DNA from 2 places in the Streptomyces viridosporus T7A genome. Region 1 is predicted to be linked to the other one. Evidence: riboswitches for the same ligand, from Rfam matches in the RefSeq annotation. Region 1 holds a riboswitch; the other holds the start of a gene.
What was found. Region 1 has a riboswitch for glycine ahead of gcvT (glycine cleavage system aminomethyltransferase GcvT). Riboswitches for the same ligand answer to the same signal wherever they lie in the genome.
Positions count from the first base shown of each region.

Region 2: it holds a riboswitch for glycine, as region 1 does, so the genes downstream of both, gcvP (aminomethyl-transferring glycine dehydrogenase) here and gcvT (glycine cleavage system aminomethyltransferase GcvT) in region 1, are expected to answer to the same signal.

Region 1 covers NZ_CP023700.1:5,697,242-5,700,639, reverse strand. Annotated here, with positions in the region: gene CP969_RS26445 (enhanced serine sensitivity protein SseB) at 1-257, opposite strand, end outside; gene CP969_RS26440 (AAA family ATPase) at 325-993, opposite strand; glycine riboswitch at 1,216-1,316, shown strand; glycine riboswitch at 1,317-1,442, shown strand; gene gcvT (glycine cleavage system aminomethyltransferase GcvT) at 1,547-2,674, shown strand; gene gcvH (glycine cleavage system protein GcvH) at 2,801-3,178, shown strand; gene glyA (serine hydroxymethyltransferase) at 3,193-3,398, shown strand, end outside.
Region 2 covers NZ_CP023700.1:1,655,944-1,659,341, forward strand. Annotated here, with positions in the region: gene gcvP (aminomethyl-transferring glycine dehydrogenase) at 1-1,414, opposite strand, end outside; glycine riboswitch at 1,589-1,684, opposite strand; gene CP969_RS07830 (PRC-barrel domain-containing protein) at 1,799-2,173, shown strand; gene CP969_RS07835 (DNA polymerase IV) at 2,607-3,398, opposite strand, start outside.

The sequences.
Region 1 (3,398 bases):
ACCTGGCGGAACTGCTCCTCGGAGCTGAACACCGGGACGTACGCCTGGCCGTCGAGCTCCACCGTGGGCAGGTCGAGCGGGCCGCTGTGCGGGCCGCCGCCGGACGGCAGGGGGACCCAGACGAAGCTGCGGCCCAGCACCTCGACGATCCGGCTGCCCGCCGAGGGGACGCCGAGGGAGGCGGAGAGCACCTCCTCCAGCTCGTTTCCTGGCCATCCGCCATGCGGGTGGGGTTGTGTCTGCGCCGGGAAGTCCATCTGCCTACCGCCTGCCTGGAACCACTGCTGTGGCTCAAAAGGCTAACCGCTGTCGCGCCGCGGCCGGTCAGCCCGTGAAGCCGATGTGGCGCAGCGCGTTCGCCGCGTCCCGGTCGACCAGGACCACCGAGCCGCAGCCGGCCGGCACCTCGCCCCGCTCCACCGCCCGCAGCAGCCGGCCGCTCGCCGCGCGGTGCCGCAGGAACGCGTACCGGGAGACGCCCCGGCCCCGCTCCCGCTGGCCGGCCAGGGCCTGCTGCGGGGGGACGTCCAGGAGCAGCAGGTGCAGGCGCGAGCCCCGGCGCCGGGCCTCGCGGGCCAGCCAGCGGCGCACCCACGCCTGCGTGCCGCAGTCGTGCACGACGACTCCCCCGCCCGTGCGCAGGGCCCCGTGCAGCCCGGCGTAGTGGGCGAGGCGGACCAGCGGGCGGTAGACGGCGTACGGCAGGAAGCGCGGCATACGGCGCTCCCAGAGGTCGCGGGTGTCCTGGGAGTCCACACGGGCGCCGCGCACCGCGCGCCGCATCAGGGTGGACTTGCCGCTGCCGGGCAGGCCGGTGACCACCACGAGGTCGCGGGGCCCGAAGAGCAGGGCGCGCGGGCTGTCACCGGCGCGCTCGCGCAGGTCCTGGACGACCGGCGCGGGCAGCGCGCCGCGGGCCGCCGGGGCCGAAGTGTCCGGCCGTTCGGGCAGCGCGACGCCCGTGGTGGTGGCGCACGCCGTGGTCCTGTTCACCGTGATCGTCCTCCCCTGGGGGCCGGGCACGCCGGTCCTCATCCCCGCCGAGTGTAAAGAGAAGGTAATTCCCGAGCCTCCCGTTTCCGTCCGTGTCCCGAAACAACCCCGCCACAGCCCACTGTGACGGACCGCGCACGCTGTGCATACCCGGTGAAGGTCCCCCTGCCGTGCCCCGGGGATGCGTGCAATGATGGGCGCGCCAACTGCATACCGGCCGTTTGAATCCGCGCGGGAGAGTCCCCGGCACCGTGTGCCGCCGGGGCGCCGAAGGAGCAAGTTCCTCCCTTGAATCTCTCAGGCCCCGATACCGCGCGGGCGAGGCACATCTGAAAAGCGGGCCGCCGCGGCAGTGCTCCGGCGGCTCCACCCAAGGTGCAAGCCGTGGCTCCTCCCCTGTGCGGGCGGTCATGGCGAACCTCTCAGGTTCCGATGACAGATGGGGAGGATCGTCCTCGCCCATCCCCATGTCCGGCTTCTCCCCCGAGCTCTCGACCTCGCTCGAACAGGGGCCCCCGGCGCGGGGGACCCCATCTCCCTGGGAGACCGACCGATGAGCAGTACCGAACTCCGCCGGACCGCGCTCGATGCGCTGCACCGCTCGCTCGGCGCGACGATGACCGACTTCGCCGGCTGGGACATGCCCCTGCGCTACGGCTCCGAGCGCGACGAGCACAACGCCGTGCGCACCAGGGCCGGTCTCTTCGACCTCTCGCACATGGGCGAGATCACCGTCACCGGCCCGCAGGCGGCCGCGTTCCTCGACCACGCCCTGGTCGGCAACATCGGGAGCGTCAAGCCCGGCCGTGCCCGCTACACCATGATCTGCCGCGAGGACGGCGGCATCCTGGACGACCTGATCGTCTACCGGCTCGGCGAGGCCGAGGCCCCCGAGTACCTGGTGGTCGCCAACGCCTCCAACGCCCAGACGGTGCTGGACGCCCTCGTGGAGCGCTCGGCCGGCTTCGACGCCGAGGTGCGCGACGACCGCGACGCCTACGCGCTGCTCGCCGTGCAGGGCCCCGAGTCCCCGGGGATCCTGAAGGGCCTGACCGACGCCGACCTGGAGGGCCTGAAGTACTACTCCGGTCTGCCCGGCACCGTCGCCGGTGTCCCCGCGCTCATCGCCCGTACCGGCTACACCGGCGAGGACGGCTTCGAGCTGTTCGTGAAGCCGGAGCACGCGGTCGGGCTGTGGCAGGCGCTGACCGAGGCGGGCGCCGGGGCCGGCCTGGTCCCGTGCGGGCTCTCCTGCCGCGACACGCTGCGCCTGGAGGCGGGCATGCCGCTGTACGGGAACGAGCTGAGCACCTCCCTGACGCCCTTCGACGCCGGTTTCGGCCGGGTGGTGAAGTTCGAGAAGGAGGGCGACTTCGTCGGCCGCGCCGCCCTGGCCGAGGCCGCCGCCCGCACCGAGCAGAACCCGCCGCGCGTCCTGGTCGGCCTGGTCGCCGAGGGCCGCCGGGTCCCGCGCGCCGGGTACGCGGTCGTCGCCGGCGGCGAGGTGATCGGCGAGGTCACCTCCGGCGCGCCCTCCCCGACGCTGGGCAAGCCGATCGCGATGGCGTACGTCGACGCGGCCCACGCGGCGCCGGGCACCGCGGGCGTCACCGTGGACATCCGCGGCAGCCAGGAGCCGTACGAGGTCGTGGCGCTGCCGTTCTACAAGCGGCAGAAGTGACACCGTCGTAGCGTTTCCGGACAGCCGCCCACGGGTGCGGCCGGGTACTCCGTACCCGCTCACGCGTGCTCCCCGCTGTCCGCCCCCCTCACCAGCAGTCCCACCGCGTACAGGAGAATCCAGGCCATGAGCAACCCCCAGCAGCTGCGTTACAGCAAGGAGCACGAGTGGCTGTCGGCCGCCGAGGACGGCGTGTCGACGATCGGCATCACCGAGCACGCGGCCAACGCGCTCGGCGACGTCGTCTTCGTCCAGCTCCCCGAGGTCGGTGACAGCGTGACCGCGGGCGAGACCTGCGGCGAGCTGGAGTCGACCAAGTCGGTCAGCGACCTGTACTGCCCGGTCTCCGGCGAGGTCACCGAGATCAACGAGGACGTGGTGAACGACCCGTCGCTGGTGAACTCGGCCCCCTTCGAGGGCGGCTGGCTGTTCAAGGTGCGCATCACCGACGAGCCGGCCGACCTGCTGACCGCCGCCGAGTACGACGCCCACATCGCCGGCTGAGGAGTCGTCGCCGCATGTCCCTTCTGAACACGCCCCTGCACGAGCTCGACCCGGCCGTCGCCGCGGCGGTCGACGCCGAGCTGCACCGCCAGCAGTCCACCCTCGAGATGATCGCCTCGGAGAACTTCGCCCCGGTCGCGGTCATGGAGGCCCAGGGCTCGGTCCTCACCAACAAGTACGCCGAGGGCTACCCCGGCCGCCGCTACTACGGCGGCTGCGA
Region 2 (3,398 bases), 4.0 Mb from region 1:
CGGTGCGCAGGAGCGCGTCCGGCAGCGCGTCCTCGGCGACCGCGTCCAGCGCCTCGACGTCGCCCTCGACGCCGAAGGCGCCCCACACGGCGGCGAGCAGGTCGCGGGTGGTGGTCTCGTCACAGGCGATCGAGACGTGGTCGGCGTCGACCGGACGCAGGTTGACGCCCCGGTCGCGCGCGGCGGCGACGACCTCGGCGGCCCGCCCCGGGACCCGGACGGTCAGCGTGTCGAAGTAGGAACCGTGCACGATCTCGGCCCCGCCGGCCCGCAGCCCTTCGGCGAGGACCGCCGCGTACCGGTGGGTGCGCCGCGCGATGGTCCGCAGCCCCTGCGGGCCGTGGTAGACGGCGTACATGCCGGCCATGACGGCGAGCAGCACCTGGGCGGTGCAGATGTTGCTGGTGGCCTTCTCGCGGCGGATGTGCTGCTCACGGGTCTGCAGCGCCAGCCGGTAGGCCTGGTGTCCGTCGGCGTCGACGGAGACGCCGACGAGCCGCCCGGGAAGACTGCGCGCCATCTTCTCCTGCACGGCCATGTATCCGGCGTGCGGTCCGCCGAAGCCCATCGGCACACCGAAGCGCTGCGTGGTGCCGACCGCGATGTCCGCGCCGAGCTCACCGGGCGACTTGAGCAGGGTGAGGGCGAGCAGGTCGGCGGCGACGGTGACGAGCGCGCCGAGTTCGTGCGCCCGGTCGATCACCGGCTTGATGTCGCGTACGGCGCCGGAGGCACCCGGGTACTGGATCAGCACGCCGTTGATCTCGCGCTCGGCGACCTCGGCGGGGATGCCCTCGCTCAGGTCGGCGACGACGACCTCGACGCCGGTCGGCTCGGCCCGGGTCTCGATCACGGCGATGGTCTGCGGCAGCGCGTCCGCGTCGACCAGGAACAGGCCCTTCTTGTTCTTGCCCATGCGCCGCGACAGCGCCATCGCCTCGGCGGCGGCGGTCCCCTCGTCCAGCAGGGAGGCGCCGGAGGTCGGCAGGCCGGTGAGCTCGGCGACCGTGGTCTGGAAGTTCAGCAGCGCCTCGAGCCGCCCCTGCGAGATCTCCGGCTGGTACGGCGTGTAGGCCGTGTACCAGGCCGGGTTCTCCATGACGTTGCGCAGGATGACGGGCGGGGTGAACGTTCCGTAGTACCCGAGCCCGATCATGGAGCCGAGCACCTCATTGCGGCCGGCCAGCGAACGCAGCTCGGCCAGCACCTCGGCCTCGCTCCGCGCCCCCGGCAGGTCCAGCGCGTCGGCGTTCTTGATCACATCCGGGACCGCGGCGGCCGTCAGTTCGTCCAGCGAGCCGTAACCGACCTGCGCGAGCATCTTGGCCCGGGCCTCGTGGTCGGGGCCGATGTGGCGCTGTTCGAAGGGCGTTCCCTGTTCGAGCTCGGAGAGCGGAGTGCGATGGACGGTCATTGCGGAGGCCTCCTGGTCTGACGACCTTCGAGGGGCACCACGGCGCTGGTGCCCGGACGGCCTCCCCCTCTGTCATCTCAACCTGAGAGCTTCACCGGACCGTCCGAAGGCGTCCGGCTTTCACCGTCGGTGAGAGCGGAAGCCGTCGACACCCGCCCTGCTTTCCAGAGTGACCTCGTCCGTGCGGTACGTGAGCCTGAGAGATTCCGGGGAGGATTTGCTCCTTCGGCGCCTCCGGTGGACTCCGGAGGACTCTCCCGCACGGGGTCAGCAGCCGTTTGCCAGCGTACCAGCGAGCGCCGCACCGGGACTTTCGAGTGGCCGCTGCGCCGATTGTGCCTTTTCGTAGTGCTTACGGATGAGTGTGCGACCAGTGGAGGGCCCGTGCAGACCGACATCGATCCGCGCCACCTGATCGGCCGCAAGGCGTTCGACCGCAACGGAACCCGGATCGGCACGATCGACGAGGTCTATCTCGACGACGCCACCGGAGTGCCCGAGTGGGCGGCGATACGCACCGGACTGTTCAGCAGGGACGCCTTCGTCCCCCTGGAGCCCAGCGAACTGATCGACGGCGCCCTGCACGTCCCCTTCGAACGCGCCCTGATCAAGGACGCCCCGGACTTCGGCGTCGGCCGCCACCTCTCCCCGGAGCAGGAGCTCCAGCTCTACCACCACTACGGCCTGGACGTCACCGCCCCTCCCCCGCTCCCGGACCGCGACTTCGGCAGACTCGCGGGCAAGGACGAACCGGCCTGAGCACCCGGCGGCCCCTTCCCGGCCGCCGTGACCTTCGGGGGAAGGAGCCGTCCCGCTCACCGGTCCGCGGACGACGTCCGTGCCGCCCGGGGCCGACGAGACGGGTCGGCCCGCCCGGTCCCCGTCGCCAGGGCGGAGACGTCCCTCGGGGAGAGCGGAGCGCTCCACGGGCTCTCCTGCCTTCCGGTTCCGCACCGGCAACCGCGCCCGGCCCCGGCGACCCCGCCCGTCCGCACGGGGCCATCGGGGCCCGTCCACGGACCGCCGGGACCGGCGAACCGCGGGCGGAGCGCGAACCGCCCGGAGCCCCCGCCCCGCCCGCGGACGCCCGGCCGCGCACCCCGCTCACCGCGCTCACCGTGGCGGCTCACGGCCGCCCGCCCGTCCGGTCCCGCGTCCGCACCCCACCGGCCCCGGCGACCACCGACCCCGCTCACGGACCCGCCGACCCCACCCCGCCGGCCTCCGCCCGCTCACTTCTTCCCGGTCTTCGCGCCACCAGCGGCAGCGGTTCCGCCGGCTCCAGATCCGGGTCGTCGATCCGGAAGGTCTTCACCCGTCCCGGTCCCGAATCGGGCGTCTCGAAACGCACCGTGACCCGGCCCAGCCCACTGCCCTGGACCCACCCGTGCCCGTGGGCGGCGTGCCGCACGTCGTGCCCCGCCGACCAGCGCCGCTCGGCGGGAGCCTGCCGCTCCTGCGCGGGAGCGGCCTCGGGCTCCTCGGCGAGGACGTCCTCGTCCACGCCCGCCGCCTGCGCGAACAGGTCCTCCTGCGTGTAGGCGGCCAGTCCGCTGACCCCCACGCCCAGCAGCCGCACCCCGCCCGTCGTGTCGACCGACTCCAGCAGCCGCGCCGCCGCCTCCCGTATCACCGCCGGATCGTCCGTCGGCCCCCGCAGCGTCTCGGACCGGGTGAGGGTGGAGAAGTCGTACCGGCGCACCTTCAGCACGATGGTCCGCCCCGACAGCCCCGCCCCGCGCAGTCTCCGCACGCACCGGTCGGCGAGCCTCCGCACCTCCGTCCCCACCCGCACCCGGTCGTGGATGTCCACGTCGTACGTGTCCTCGACCGACACCGACTTCGTCTCCCGCTCGGCCACCACGGACCGCTCGTCCCGCGCCAGCGCCATGGCGTACAGCGCGTGCCCGTGGGCCTTGCCCAGCAGCCGTACGAGCTCGTCCTCCCCCGCCTCGGCGAGCTCCTCGACCGTGTGGATCCCGGC